DNA from 3 places in the Providencia stuartii genome. Region 3 is predicted to be linked to each of the others. Evidence: predicted binding sites of a transcription regulator. Region 3 holds the regulator's gene; each other region holds the start of a gene.

Region 1 (5,443 bases), 530 kb from region 3:
ATAGCGTCCCGTAAATTTACCTGTGTTATCAAGTACTGGAATCTCTGCCAACAGCGCTGTGCCTGGGGGGATAAGGGTTTTATCTGAAGCAACTGACGCTTTAGCGATTAACGGAACCGCGCTCGCTCCTCTGACTGGCACAAATGATTGTGGCTTAAAGAAGACAAAAGAAGTATTTTCCTCAAGCAATTGGCGCACTTCTTGTTCGCTATGACTATTGGCCCAATCATGGATGGCTTGCAGTGACATTTTTTCTAGGGGTACTTCACCGCGGTCAACAAGCACTTTACCAATACTCTTATAAGCATGGCCATTTTTACCTGCATAACCAAAGAAATTCAAAGGGCTACCATCGCCAAAGTCAACATAACCGCTACCTTGAACTTCCATCATAAAATTATCGATAGCAGAATTACTGTAAGCTAAAATTAAATTGTCACTTAAAGCGCCATTATAAATCGCGGCTCGACTTGGTAAGCGTTTTTTCCCCTTTGGCGGCATTCCATACAAGGGATGCTGAAAAGCGCCCTGCTTTGTGCGGCGCGCTTCAATAACTGGGGTGTAATACCCTGTAAATTGTACGTTGCCATAATTATCGACACCTTCCATTTGGAATGCCGTTAAATTGAAATTAGTCAGCTTTTTCGGGTCTCCTCCTGCCATTAACCAATTTTCGATAGCATGGTAGGTGTCATTGTTATTTTGAAATAAACGCGGCGATGCATTTTTGATTTCATAAACTTGCTGACTAAAATCGTGTGAATTGATAGGGCGTCCTTGAACATTCAGTTGACTGACTTGCTGAAGGTCTTGATTTAAACGTCCATCTTTATATTGCTGTCCTTTGTCTGTCGGATGAGACTGACAGCCAACAAGCAAAGTAACAAGCGCACTTGCTATACACCACTTTTTCCATAATTTCATATGATATCGCCCACATCAATCCAATATGAAGCGCACAATAGCAAACCCCAATAAATAATGAAACGGCTAATCATATATATACTCATGGTCGCTAGAATGGTTTCAACCTAATTTCCCAAAAATGCTACTGAACACAGGCTCTATCGGCATCGTGAATTCATTTTATTGTCGATAAATTATCCAGTTAAACGTTTTTAAGTAGAACCTTAGACAAAACCCATTACGACTTCAATGATTGCCCCTAACGATTAAAAAAACACCACAACGATGATATTTTGTTCTATCTGTGCTGGATTTTGAAAAAAAAACACAAAAAAACTTGCATCAGATCTCATCCCGAGTATAGTGCCCGCTATCGGACGCGGGGTGGAGCAGCTTGGTAGCTCGTCGGGCTCATAACCCGAAGGTCGTCGGTTCAAATCCGGCCCCCGCAACCAATAAAAAATCAGCATCAAAAATATTTCAGGCGCGGGATGGAGCAGCCTGGTAGCTCGTCGGGCTCATAACCCGAAGGTCGTCGGTTCAAATCCGGCTCCCGCAACCAATATCCCCTGTTATATTGACCTCTTCAGTCGCGGGGTGGAGCAGCTTGGTAGCTCGTCGGGCTCATAACCCGAAGGTCGTCGGTTCAAATCCGGCCCCCGCAACCACTTGTTATACTTCCCTTATCTTCCCAAACCTACCATGAAAGAAAAAAGGTGACTCACTTTTCAGTTCATCACCCTACACTATTTTAAATTTTGCAATACAGAAACTAATTTCTAATCGCTAACTCACCACCATTACGGAAATAAGCTTTAATTCCTTGAAAAATAGACTCTGCCATTTGTTGCTGGAACTTAGCTGTTTTCAGCTTACGCTCTTCTTCCAAATTACTAATGAAAGCCGTTTCCACGAGAATTGATGGGATCTCTGGTGCTTTTAGTACCGCAAAGCCCGCCTGATCGACTTTGTTTTTATGCAGTCGATTGACTTTTCCCATACGTTTTAAAACTTCATCGCCGAACTTCAAGCTATCATTAATTGTTGCAGTTTGAACTAAGTCGAGCATTGTATGATCCAGATACACATCACCACTTTTGCTAACACCACCAATTAAATCGGCCTCATTCTGAGTTTGCGCAAGGTAACGTGCAGTATTACTTGTCGCCCCTTTCGTCGATAGTGCGAATACAGAAGAACCATGAGCAGAGCGATTCGTGAAAGCATCCGCGTGAATAGACACAAACAGGTCTGCTTGCATTTTACGAGCCTTAGCGACCCTAACTTTCAATGGAATAAACACATCTTCATTACGGGTCATATAGGCACGCATTTTAGGATCTTTATCAATCAACGCCTTCAAACGCCGTGCAATTTGTAACACAACATCTTTTTCGCGTGTTTTATATTTGCCCATCGCTCCGGGGTCTTCACCGCCGTGCCCTGGGTCAATCATAATGATAATTGGGCGATCAGTTCCTGCTTTACCGGGCTTTTTGGCCTGAGCAGGCATTTTTTCTTCTAAATCACCTTTATTATAATCCTCTAGCAAAGCCAACAGAGGGTCATCGGATGTTTCCACACCTTGCCCTGGATAAAAATCCATCACTAAACGGTTTTTAAACTCGGCAACAGGCCCCATCGTGAAGATCTGTGGGCTAACCTTATTTTTTACTTCAAAAACGAGACGTACAGTTTTCGGGTCAAACTGCCCCACTCTAACGAGTTTAAGGTAGGGGTCTCGCGATTGAATCTGAGTTCCCATTTGCTTCAGGATGTTATTCAGTTGTACCCCTTCGAGATCAATCACTATGCGCTCAGGGTTATGCAATACCAACTGACGATATTTTAATGGAGCATTAGATTCTAGCGTTACGCGCGTATAACTTGATGCCGGCCATATACGCACCGCAATAACATTTGTATTCGCAGCGAAACCAAATGGGCTGACACTAAGTAACATAACCGCAGCCGCCCCCTGTATAAGGCGACGTTTAGATGGACAGTGATCTTGGTGACTCATCAATAATTCCGAACCTAAAACTGAATATCAGGTGATTTTAGAATAAAAGCCAAATTGAGGCCAGAAACATAAACTCTAGCGAATCATTCGCATGCTGTCATCAAGAATACACATTTAAATATAGAGATATGTAAACTCAAATAATAAAAATGTTACAAGTCTTGTTCTATCTTTTACTTGATATTTATCGCCAAAAAGAATAAAAATACATTAATTGCGAATAAAAATTCAATTATGAGGATGGTTATGAAAGAGCGCAGCACCGAGCTGGTTGATGAGTTTCGCCATTCGGTACCTTATATTAATGCCCACCGCGGCAAAACATTTATTATTATGCTTGGCGGAGAAGCAATTGCGCATGAAAATTTTCCAAGTATTGTCAATGATATAGGTTTATTACATAGCCTTGGCATCCGCATTGTTGTTGTTTACGGCGCTCGCCCTCAGATTGAGAACATCTTGGCTGAACACAATTATGAAGCGGTTTATCATAAACATACTCGGGTGACAGATTCGAATACACTTGAATATGTGAAACAAGCTTCAGGCGCTTTATTACTTGATATCACTGCTCGTTTATCGATGAGTCTTAGCAATACTCCTTTACAAGGCGCTCACATCAACGTTGTCAGTGGAAACTTTGTCATCGCCCAACCGCTTGGTGTCGATGACGGTATTGATTATTGTCATAGCGGTCGTATTCGTCGTATCGATGAAGATGCTATCAATAAGCAACTTGATAATGGTTCTATTGTATTAATTGGGCCAGTTGCAGTTTCTGTAACAGGAGAAAGTTTTAATCTCACCTCAGAAGAAATCGCAACTCAGCTTGCAGTCAAAATGAAAGCAGAAAAATTAATAGGATTTTGCTCTTCGCAAGGGGTTGCCGATAAAGAAGGGAATATTCTATCTGAATTATTTCCCAATGAGGCAGAAAATAGGATCCAAGAGCTGGAAGCTGAAGGCGATTATTATTCAGGAACAGTGCGTTTTTTACGTGGCGCAGCGAAAGCCTGTCGCCGTGGTGTGCGTCGTAGCCATTTGCTCAGCTACCAAGAAAATGGTTCTTTGATTCAAGAGCTGTTTTCACGCGATGGTATCGGTACTCAAATCGTCATGGAAAGTGCAGAGCAAATTCGCCGCGCCAATATTAACGACATTGGTGGTATTCTTGAATTAATCCGCCCACTAGAACAACAAGGTATTTTAGTTAGGCGTTCAAGAGAACAACTCGAAATGGAAATCGATAAATTTACCATCATTGAACGAGATAATTTAGTCATTGCTTGTGCAGCACTCTATCCTTACCCAGAAGAAAAACTGGGTGAAATGGCCTGTGTCGCAGTACATCCTGACTATCGTAGTTCTTCGCGGGGAGAAGAACTGCTACACCGCATAGCGCTACAAGCTAAGCAAATAGGATTAGAAAAATTATTTGTGCTAACGACGCGTAGCATTCATTGGTTTCAAGAAAGAGGCTTTATTCCTGCTGAGATTGAAATGTTGCCATTGAAAAAACAAGCTTTATATAACTACCAACGCCGCTCAAAAATTTTAATGTTAGATTTAAAAGCGCCTACCGACAAATAACGCAAGCCAAGCTAACCTGATCCTTTATTGAGATCAGGTTAGTTATTCAGTAAATCAGCTTAAGCAATTTGGACTACTCGTGATTTCTGGCAGAGTGGCGTACTGTCGATAATGGGCTGTAGCAATGCTGACATTTCGGCAAAGGATGAACCATAGAAGTAGAAAGCGGTTTCAGTCGGCCCTTCCCATACCCCATGGATAGCACCAATATCTTCGACAGCCTCATCCATTTTGTCGAAAATATCATTGATATCACTATTCTCATAAACTTCATCAGGCAATTCAGTGCCATTTAAATAGAGTGCTAAGCCTTCTTCATCACCAAATTCAATTACCGTATCTTCTCCATGCACAATCAATCGAGAACCTTTTGGCGCTAACATAGACGAGAACAATTGAATTATCAGACTGATATTTTCGTCGTTAGCCTCAGCCACAGAAAGCTCGATATCACATTCTTCAATTTCACCGCTGTCTGAAAGTAAAGTACCACCTCCAGTCACCTGAATATCTTTATTCATCCCCTGCATGACTTGTGTAAATGCATCTTCTAAATCAGCACGTCTTTCCGGCTCGATTCTCGCTTTCAGTGTTACCGTTAACGCCGTCATAGTTGGCTGGTTATCCATATTATTACCTTTTGCATTTAAGTCTGATTTACGTAGCCACAGCTACTGCTTGTGACTCTATTTTACATTCATTAATTGTATTGCTAAACCACTACGCCGTTTTGTTGGCGTTTCAATAGCTCGACGTAAAATTTTCATGTTGCAATACAAAGAAAGCGTTTTTTTAGCTCGCGTTATCGCGGTGTACACCAGTTCACGAGTCACTACTGGTGAATATACCTTCGGTAATACTAATGCGGTATGGGCGAATTCTGAACCTTGAGATTTATGCACCGTCATAGCATATGCCGTTTCA
Region 2 (5,443 bases), 180 kb from region 3:
CCTCGAGTTCATCGAGTGATCATGACAGTGGCGGAGGCGGTGGTGGGTCGAGTGGCGGCGGTGGTGCCTCAGGGCATTGGTAATAGCATAAGAGAGATGAAGGTCGCAAAGTGCGGCCTTCATACTCTATAGCGGCTATGGTCTTACTCCAAGCGTGTGGCAAATCGCATACGTCAGTTCAGAGCGGTTTAAGGTGTAAAAATGGAAATCTTTCACGCCTTCACGGCTTAAAATCTTCACCATATCCATGGCAATTGAGGCGCCAACTAAATTACGGCTTTCAGGATCGTTATCTAACCCTTCAAACATTTTATTCATCCATGATGGGATACGCACATTGGTCAGCTTGGCAAAACGTTCCAATTGACGGAAGTTTGAGACAGGGAGAATTCCCGGTACAATTTCAACATCAATCCCCGTTGCGACGCAGCGGTCACGAAAACGTAAATAGCTCTCTACATCAAAGAAAAATTGCGTAATAGCCCGATTCGCTCCCGCATCAATTTTCTTTTTTAAGCTAATCAAATCAGCTTGGGCGCTTTTAGCTTCAGGGTGCACTTCTGGGTAAGCGGCGACTGAAATATCAAAATCTGCTTCTTTTTTAAGAAGCTCAACTAAATCAGCCGCATACATATCTGGTTTACGGCTATTATCCGGCAAGTCACCACGTAATGCCACGATTTGGCGAATACCGTTATTCCAGTAATCACGCGCGATTTCTTTGAGTTCCTCACGGGATGCATCAATACAAGTCAAATGAGGCGCTGCAATTAAGCCGGTTTTGTCTTTAATATCTTTAATAATGCTATGGGTTCTATCACGCTCACCTGAATTTGCACCATAAGTTACAGAGACAAATTTGGGTTTAAGGTTTTTCAGTCTATCAATGGATTTCCACAGGGTTTGTTCCATCTCTTCAGTGCGTGGCGGAAAAAACTCAAAGGAGACATTAATTTGCCCATCTAGCTCAGCGAGACTTTGATTTAGCGCTTCGCGCTGATTTGCGTGAAAGAAACTCATACCCTGTCCTCATGACTTTGTAATGACGAAACGAAAATTGTATCGATAATTGATTATATCCATTTGTGCGTCTATACGTTTAGACGTCTAAATAGAGATTACCGGATATGCTGATACTGAGTCAACACTTAAATGAAATAGAGGTGTGAGGGTTTTTCAGGGGGAATAGGAAAAAAATTCATGTAAGAAAATGCGCAATAACCAAAGATTATTGCGCAGAACGCATTTTTATTCAGTTAAACAGAAGTGCTCAATTAACTGGCTAATGAGTTGTCGAGTGGGTTCGATGAATTTCATATCAATAAACTCATCGGGTTGATGCGCTTGTTCAATAGAGCCGGGGCCCAGTACCAACGTTGGACACAATTCTTGAATAAATGGCGCTTCAGTACAGTAATTTACGGTATCCGCTTTTTGACCAAGGAGCTGTTCAATCACTGCAACCATTTTATGATCGGTTGGGCACTCATAACCGGGGATCGGTGGGTGGAGAGATTCAATGGCTAGCCGTCCCGGCCATTGTTTTTTCACCGGCTCTAAGGATTCATTTAATAATTCATCGAGATCTTGCAAAGTCAGCCCAGGTAATGGGCGAATATCCATGTGCAATTCACAGCAACCACAAATTCGGTTAGCTGCATCTCCACCATGAATATGACCAAAATTCATGGTTGGATAAGGGATGACAAAAGCCGGATTGTGATAGCGCTCTTTCAGCGTATTACGCAGTGTCATGAGATGTGAAATAGATTCATGCATCAATTCAATTGCGTTAACGCCTCGGGCAGGGTCACTCGAATGGCCTGATTGGCCAGTAATACGGATCGCATTGGAAAGATGGCCTTTATGTGCTCGTATCGGTTGTAGTGAGGTTGGCTCACCAATAATCGCAAAATCAGGACGTAGCTGTGTACTGGCCGCAAAATAACGCGCCCCAGCCATTGATGTTTCTTCATCTGCCGTTGCAAGGATATGCAGTGGGCGAGTCAGTTTATTGATATCAATATCACGCAACGCATCAACGATAAAAGCAAAAAAGCCTTTCATATCCGCAGTGCCGAGGCCATATAACTTGCCGTCTTGTTCTGTCAGGGTAAATGGATCTTTGCTCCATCGACCTTCATCAAACGGCACGGTATCCGTGTGGCCACATAGCATCAAGCCACCACTTCCTTCACCAATCGTTGCGAGTAGGTTGTATTTGTCGCGGGTATCTGGCACTGGTTGTATATTCACCGTAAACCCGAGTGTTTCTAGCCACCCACCAAGCAGTTCGACCAGAGCCTTATTACTCTGATCGAGTTGCGAATCAGTGGCACTGATAGAGGGAGTGGCAATTAATTGACGATAAATCTCAATAAATGCAGGTAATTTAATATTCACTGTTGACAGCCTTTATCCATAATAGTATCAATATTCATGCACTTTATTTGAATAAAAATACACATTAAACTGTTTGGGTCACGAGCACAAGGTAGAAAGCATATGTTGAACACACTCATTATCGGAGCCAGTGGTTATACTGGAGCAGAATTAGCGGCTTATCTGCAACGTCATCCTGAAATAAATCTTCAGGGATTGATGGTGTCAGCTCAAAGTGCTGATGCAGGTAAATGCTTTTCTGATCTACATCCCCAGTATAAGGGTATTATCGATATTCCTGTCTTACCATTAACGGATGTTGCGGCTGCGGCACAAGGTATTGATGTCGTTTTTCTTGCCACTGCTCATGAAGTTAGCCATGACATCGCCCCTCAGTTTTTAGAGGCAGGCTGTGTCGTCTTTGATTTATCGGGTGCTTATCGTGTTCAAGATGCCGCTTTCTACCCAAAATATTACGGATTCGAACATACAAACAGTCAATGGTTAAATCAAGCGGTTTACGGCCTTGCTGAGTGGCAAGCCGACAAAATTCGTCAAGCACAACTCATCGCTGTGCCGGGATGCTATCCAACGGTTTCTCAATTAGCGTTGAAACCGTTGATTGAAGCGAAACTACTTGATGACCAAATGTGGCCAGTGATTAACGCGACGAGTGGGGTCTCGGGCGCGGGTCGTAAAGCTTCTATGACAAATAGTTTTTGTGAAGTGAGTTTACAGCCATACGGTATTTTCACGCATCGTCATCAACCTGAAATCGCAACGCATTTGGGACGTGACGTCATTTTTACACCGCACTTGGGGAATTTTTCTCGCGGTATTTTGGCTACGATTACTTGTAAGGTAAACGCTGGTGTGACGACCGAACAGATTCAACAAGTCTTCAAAGATGCCTATCACAACAAACCGCTAGTGCGTTTGTATGAAAAAGGTGTTCCAGCACTGAAAGCTGTCGTTGGCACACCATTTTGCGATATTGGCTTTGTATTAAAAGGCGAGCACCTAATCTTAGTCGGAACGGAAGACAACTTATTAAAAGGTGCAGCAGCACAAGCGGTACAGTGCATGAATATTCGTTTCGGTTTTAATGAAACGCAATCATTACTTTAGTGATATCACGGTCAACGAACTTATTAAGGATTAACCCATGCAACCATTAGTGATCAAATTGGGTGGTGTATTACTGGATAGCGAAGAAGCGCTTGAAAGATTATTTACTGCATTACAAACCTATCGTCAGTCTCATCAACGACCTTTAGTGATTGTACATGGTGGTGGTTGTCTGGTTGATGAACTTATGCAAAAGCTCCAATTACCGGTGGTGAAGAAACAAGGACTCCGTGTCACACCTACTGATCAGATTGATATTATCACTGGTGCATTAGCAGGCACTGCCAACAAAACACTATTGGCGTGGGCGACTAAATACCAGTTACAAGCGGTTGGACTATCATTAGGTGATGGACAAAGTGCAACAGTCAGCCAGTTAAATGATGAGCTTGGTCATGTTGGGGATGCGAAACCCGGTAATCCTAAATTGTTACAGTTACTATTGGGGGCAGGTTATTTACCTATCATAAGCTCGATCGGTGTGACTGAACAGGGTTTATTGATGAATGTGAATGCTGACCAAGCAGCAACGGCTATCGCACAAGCTTTGAATGCCGACTTAGTCCTATTATCAGATGTTAGCGGCATCCTCGATGGGAAAGGGCAAAAAATTGATGAAATGACCACAGCAAAAGCGCAGAAGCTCATTGAACAAGGCATTATCACAGATGGCATGATCGTCAAAGTGAACGCGGCATTAGACGCAGCAAAAACGTTGCAACGCCCAGTAGACATTGCAAGTTGGCGTCATGCAGAGCAACTCCCCGCACTATTTAATGGCACAGCCATCGGTACGCGGATTTTAGCATCATAAAATGGGTGCGTTCGGGGGGCTTTGCCAACCAATAACACATGAACTCTTTAATTAAGCGAAATCGGGATAGGTAAGTTATGAAAAAGGGCATCAAAAAAATCGTATTGGCATATTCAGGCGGTTTAGATACATCAGCCATTATTCCATGGTTGAAAGAAAACTATGATGACTGCGAAGTGGTTGCCTTTGTGGCAGATGTAGGTCAAGACAGAGAAGATCTGGTGGGTGTGGAGCAAAAAGCACTGCAATCAGGTGCATCTGAATGTTATGTGGTGGATCTGCGCGAAGAATTTATCAAAGAATATATCTACCCAGTATTAAAAACGGGTGCGTTATATGAAGGGAGCTACCTATTAGGCACGTCGATGGCACGTCCTATTATTGCTAAAGCACAAGTTGAAATCGCATTAAAAGTTGGGGCCGATGCCGTTGCGCATGGCGCAACCGGTAAAGGAAATGACCAAGTGCGTTTTGAAAGCACATACACCGCGCTGGCACCTCAGTTAAAAGTTGTTGCGCCGTGGCGTGAGTGGAATTTACGTTCCCGTGAAGCGCTACTGGACTACCTGAAAGAACGTAATATTCCAACAACGGCAAGTTTAGAGAAAATTTATAGCCGCGATGAAAACGCATGGCATATTTCGACTGAGGGTGGCGTATTAGAAAGTACTTGGAATGCAGCCAACCAAGACTGCTGGGTGTGGACTGTGGATCCAAAAGATGCCCCAGATGAAGCGGAACTCGTCACTGTTGGCGTTAAACAAGGGGAAGTGGTTTCTGTTAATGGTCAAACTTTATCTCCACTCGGTTGCCTTGAAGCATTAAACGTCTTAGGTGCGAAACACGGTGTGGGTCGTATTGATATCGTTGAAAACCGTTTAGTAGGCATGAAGTCTCGTGGTTGTTATGAAACACCCGGAGGCACCATTATGATGGCAGCTCTACGTGGTATTGAGCAACTTGTTTTGGATCGCGATAGCTTCAAATGGCGTGAGCAGCTAGGCCTAGAAATGTCTTATGTGGTCTATGATGGGCGTTGGTTCGCTCCTTTACGTCAATCACTGCAAGCGGCAGCAGAATCTTTAGCGCAGGATGTCACCGGTGAAGTTGTTTTGAAAC
Region 3 (5,443 bases):
TATTTCACAAAAATAGAATCCCTTTCATAAAACTGAATTTTTAGAAAAAATTAGAAATATTTTTGGGAAATTTCTGTTATTTTATTTCCAATAACAGGACGATTGCAGTGAATGTATCACAAAGTCCTGTTAGATGTACTACTAACTCTACATGATTCTGAGTAAAAAAAGGACTAAAAAATGATCTTACGGAAATCGGATTGGCATCCAGCAGATATAATTGCCGCATTACGTAAACGCGGAACAACTCTAGCAGCAATATCTCGACATGCGGGTTTAAGCTCTTCCACACTGGCGAACGCTTTATCTCGCCCTTGGCCAAAAGGAGAATGGATTATTGCAAATTTTCTTGAAATCCACCCATCAGAAATATGGCCAAGCCGCTATTTTAATCCCATTACAGGTGAATTATTAGAAAGAAAGATAAGAGAAAAAGTATCAACATCACGCTAAAAACCAATAAAAAAAACCGCTGACCCAATTCGTTAGGAGCAGCGGTTTTCTTAAAATTCAGTAAAAAACTGAGCGACAATTAGCCGTTAATGAATTTTTCGCCTAGTTCGATATCTTTTTTCAGTACATCTAGCATATCTTTCAGTGCTTTTTGTTCAAAATCACTTAATTTACCGTAAGAGATGTGCTCTTCAATCCCGTTTTTGCCTAAACGAACGGGTTGAGCAAAGAAACGGGCATGTTCACCTTCGCCTTCAGTATAAACACACTCGATCACGTTAGGTTCACCTTGCAGACCGCGGATCAGAGAGAGGCCGAGACGTGCAGCTGCTTGACCCATAGACAGGGTTGCAGATCCACCACCTGCTTTTGCTTCAACAACTTCAGTACCTGCGTTTTGAATACGCTTAGTCAGTGCAGCAATTTCCTCTTCGGTGAACTCAACACCTGGAACTTGAGATAATAAAGGTAGGATCGTGACGCCTGAGTGACCACCAATGACAGGCACTTCGATTTCATGAGGTTTCTTACCTTTCAGTTCTGCAACGAAAGTATTCGAACGGATAATATCCAGCGTTGTCACACCAAACAGACGGTTTTTATCATACACACCTGCTTTTTTCAGTACTTCAGCAGCAATAGCCACTGTCGTGTTAACAGGGTTAGTAATGATACCGATCAAGGCTTTTGGACAGGTTGTCGCAATTTGTTGAGTCAAATTACGAATAATACCAGCGTTAACATTAAACAGGTCTGAACGATCCATACCTGGTTTACGAGCAACACCAGCTGAGATCAGTACAACATCGGCACCTTTCAGTGCAGGGGTCGCATCTTCACCTGAAAAACCAACCACTTTCACATCAGTTGGGATATGGCTAAGGTCTGCAGCAACACCCGGAGTTACTGGTGCGATATCGTATAGAGAGAGTTCTGAACCTGCTGGAAGCTGGTTTTTAAGAAGAAGGGCCAGAGCTTGACCAATACCACCTGCTGCGCCTAGAACTGCAACTTTCATTCTGAAACTCCTTTATTTGTACTTTAAAAAGTATATGGATTCATCTTGTTATGCATTAAACACATTACTGATAAAAAACAATTCATTAACAGATGTTGAAGCATATTAAAGTTAATACGCTTACGTACTCATTTTATCTATTCTAAACAAAATCCTTATCTGTTAATGAGATAAGGGGCACTTTTTTAACAAATAGTTTTTATCACTATTGACCTTTACATAATAAATAGTTTTTACGGATTTGTTACAAATAATACATTAGCGCATTTTTTTCTGTGCGAATTGAGTGTTTCACGCTAAAACCATCTCCGCGTTGAGTGCTCGATTCATAAAGGCAGATCGTTCCTGTATACGAAACCATCATAACGCAATTTTGTTGCATAAAAATTCACATTTACGGATAATACAACTTAATTTATTGTCATAGGATGGGTTAATTATGCGTACACCGTCTAAACAAGAAGACTTGGTTAAAGCTTTTAAAGCTCTACTTAAAGAAGAAAAATTTAGCTCTCAGGCTGAAATTGTGATCGCACTGCAAGAGCAAGGCTTTGAAAATATCAACCAATCAAAAATTTCCAGAATGTTAACTAAGTTCGGTGCCGTTCGTACTCGTAACGCTAAAATGGAAATGGTTTACTGTTTACCTACTGAACCCGGTGTTCCTACTGCCACCAGCCCACTAAAAAACCTTGTACTTGATATTGATTACAATCACTCTGTTGTTGTGATTAGAACCAGCCCAGGTGCAGCGCAGCTGATCGCACGTTTACTGGATTCTTTGGGGAAAGCGGAGGGTATTTTAGGTAGCATTGCGGGTGACGATACTATTTTTTCTACGCCAGCGAATAATTTCACCACTAAAGAGCTTTATGAAGCGATCCTTGCGCTTTTTGATCAAGAACTCTAAGACTGTTGTCACTCAGGCGGGAAGCCTCTCGCCCCTTCTTTCACATCGATGCGGTCACTGTAGTCGTCAATTCTGACCTTATCTCATGACCGCCCGATGATCATCTGCAATAAAAAAGCAGCTTCAGAAGTGACTCAACCAATGAAACACTTTCGTTAAGCTGCCTTTTTTATTAAGGCTTATTTTAATTTTCGCCTTCGGCTTCGGATTTCTTTTTAAGTCCCGCAAGCAATTTACCGTGGATATCACCAAAACCACCATTACTCATGACCAAAATATGATCACCTGGCTGTGCGGTCTCAATCACCATGTTCGCTAACGCTTCAATATCAGAACTCCAACGTGCGGGTTGCACACAATTTTCAGCGATTTCTGTCACCATCCAAGGAATATTCGCAGGTTGGAAGAGAAACACTTCATCAGCACGGCCTAATGATGGTGCAATATCATTTTTACTGATCCCCATCTTCATGGTATTTGAGCGAGGCTCAAGTACCGCAATAATCCGTGAAGTACCGCCAACTTTACTGCGTAACGCTTCTAAGGTCGCTAAGATTGCCGTTGGGTGATGAGCAAAATCATCGTAAACACTCACGCCATATTCAACACCCCGTAACTCTAAACGACGACGTGCGTTGATAAACTTATGTAATGCTCGACACGCTTCTGCTGCGGGAACACCAACATGATGTGCGGCTGCAATCGCCATTAACGCATTATGGATGTTATGGTTGCCGACTTGTGACCAAATAACGTCGCCCACTTTTTCTTGTTGGTAGAAAACTTCAAAATGGCTTCCATCATGGTTTAATTTATTAGCTTGCCACTCTCCATGTTCACCAATAAATTCTTGTTCACTCCAGCACCCCATTCCAATAACCTGTTTCAGATTTGAGTCATTATCGGGCATAAAAATTTTGCCGTTACTCGGCACAATGCGGACGAGATGGTGGAATTGCTTTTGGATAGCTTCAAGGTTGTCGAAAATATCAGCGTGATCAAATTCGAGATTATTCAACACTAAGGTTCTTGGGCTGTAATGAACGAATTTCGAGCGTTTATCAAAAAATGCACAATCGTATTCATCCGCTTCAATCACAAAGAAAGGACTTTCTCCAATTTGAGCAGAGGCCTCAAAGTTTCCGGGTACACCGCCGATCAGAAAGCCGGGCTTATAACCACAATCTTCTAATATCCATGTTAACATGCCCGCGGTGGTTGTTTTACCGTGTGTTCCTGCTACGGCAAGCACCCAGCGCTCGGGTAAAACATGGTCATGTAACCACTGAGGGCCCGATGTGTAAGTTAGGCCTTTTTCTAATACCGCTTCTACACAAGGGTTACCGCGTGTCATCGCATTACCGATAACAACCATATCCGGTGCAGGTTCAAGCTGGCTAGGGTCATAGCCCTGAATGAGTTCAATGCCTTGTTTTTCTAGCAATGTACTCATCGGAGGGTACACGTTTGCATCGGAGCCTGTCACTTTATGCCCGAGCGAACGAGCCAGTATTGCCAAACTACCCATAAACGTACCGCAGATACCCAGAATATGTATGTGCATTATTTTCCATCCAATAGCATGAGGTTTATCATTATTCTACCCATCAATGTTAGGTTTATATAGACCAAAAATTCGAATTCTTACCACAACAAAAAATGCAGAGTATTCCCAAAATCATTCAAGCGACAACACGCGGCAAGCAACAACAATTTTAAGGGGGCATACGCAAGTATGTGACTCAGGTAACAAAACTCAGCCCATAACGCTGCGATAGCAAGTATGAAGGGTATAGATAAACTCACCGCGCAAGGGTACAATTCCCCCCTGCAAACCTCTGTCAATTATATTCAGGACCTTCGTCATGAAAACATTAGGCGAATTCATCGTCGATAAGCAACAAGATTTTCCTCATGCAACAGGAGAGCTGACCGCACTACTGTCAGCAATTAAACTGGGCGCTAAAATTATCCATCGTGATATTAACAAAGCTGGACTGGTCGACATTCTAGGCACAAGTGGTGTTTCGAATGTACAAGGTGAAGTCCAGATGAAGCTTGACCTGTATGCAAATGAAAAATTAAAAGCAGCTTTGAAAGCTCGCGGGGAAGTTGCCGGTATTGCCTCTGAAGAAGAAGATGAAATCGTCATTTTCGAAGGTGATCGTGCAGAAAACGCGAAATATGTCGTATTAATGGATCCATTAGATGGTTCTTCTAATATCGATGTAAACGTTTCCGTCGGAACAATCTTCTCTATTTACCATCGTATTACCCCAATTGGTCAGCCTGTGACTGAAGCCGACTTCTTGCAACCAGGCCATCGCCAAGTGGCTGCTGGCTACGTCGTTTATGGCTCATCCACTATGTTGGTTTATACGACTGGTTGTGGTGTTCATGCCTTTACTTATGATCCATCACTTGGCGTATTCTGCCTGTCTCACGAAAAAGTGATGTATCCAGCGGAAGGCAAAATGTATTCAATCAACGAGGGTAACTACATTAAGTTCCCTATGGGGGTTAAGAAATACATTAAGTACTGCCAAGAACAAGACGAAGCAACAGGTCGTCCATACACGACGCGCTATATTGGTTCACTCGTTGCGGACTTCCACCGTAACTTGCTCAAGGGAGGTATTTATATCTACCCAAGCACAGCGAGCCACCCAAATGGTAAATTGCGTTTACTATACGAATGCAACCCAATTGCCTTCCTTGCTGAACAAGCAGGTGGTAAGGCTAGCAATGGTCGTGACCGTATTTTAGATATCGAACCAAGTGAGCTTCACCAACGCGTACCCTTTTTTGTCGGTACCGCATCGATGGTGGAAAAAGCAGAATCATTCATGCGTGAGTTCCCTGACGCTGAATAACTTGATTTCTTACGCTAAGGCGGGGGTTATCCCGCCTTTTTTGTTCTCTTTATTCAGCTTTTTTTTTATGAATAGCTTACCAACTAGTGAGTTTTGTCCCTCTTTACGGCTATAATACCCCCCACGCTATGGACCAAAATAGGTTAGATTGTTTGGATATGATCTAATATATTGATGGACATATTAGTT

What was found. Region 3 encodes ArgR, which controls arginine synthesis, uptake and breakdown. Its sites were predicted from a motif close to ANTGAATAAAAATACANT; they were not measured.
Region 1: a site for ArgR is predicted at 3,124-3,141, ahead of argA (amino-acid N-acetyltransferase). Genes of this name have one in related genera too.
Region 2: a site for ArgR is predicted at 2,450-2,467, ahead of argC (N-acetyl-gamma-glutamyl-phosphate reductase). Genes of this name have one in related genera too.

What each region holds. Positions count from the first base shown of each region.
Region 1 is NZ_CP119546.1:3,537,273-3,542,715, forward strand. Features, by position in the region: gene mltA (murein transglycosylase A) at 1-924, opposite strand, end outside; tRNA gene P2E05_RS15985 (tRNA-Met) at 1,285-1,361, shown strand; tRNA gene P2E05_RS15990 (tRNA-Met) at 1,392-1,468, shown strand; tRNA gene P2E05_RS15995 (tRNA-Met) at 1,498-1,574, shown strand; gene amiC (N-acetylmuramoyl-L-alanine amidase AmiC) at 1,679-2,929, opposite strand; gene argA (amino-acid N-acetyltransferase) at 3,176-4,519, shown strand; gene P2E05_RS16010 (hypothetical protein) at 4,579-5,148, opposite strand; gene recD (exodeoxyribonuclease V subunit alpha) at 5,206-5,443, opposite strand, start outside.
Region 2 is NZ_CP119546.1:4,246,489-4,251,931, reverse strand. Features, by position in the region: gene P2E05_RS19395 (TPM domain-containing protein) at 1-83, shown strand, start outside; gene metF (methylenetetrahydrofolate reductase) at 136-1,020, opposite strand; gene argE (acetylornithine deacetylase) at 1,249-2,403, opposite strand; gene argC (N-acetyl-gamma-glutamyl-phosphate reductase) at 2,506-3,510, shown strand; gene argB (acetylglutamate kinase) at 3,548-4,324, shown strand; gene P2E05_RS19370 (argininosuccinate synthase) at 4,402-5,443, shown strand, end outside.
Region 3 is NZ_CP119546.1:4,062,745-4,068,187, forward strand. Features, by position in the region: gene P2E05_RS18410 (helix-turn-helix domain-containing protein) at 181-453, shown strand; gene mdh (malate dehydrogenase) at 533-1,471, opposite strand; gene argR (transcriptional regulator ArgR) at 1,911-2,381, shown strand; gene mpl (UDP-N-acetylmuramate:L-alanyl-gamma-D-glutamyl-meso-diaminopimelate ligase) at 2,566-3,945, opposite strand; gene fbp (class 1 fructose-bisphosphatase) at 4,247-5,254, shown strand.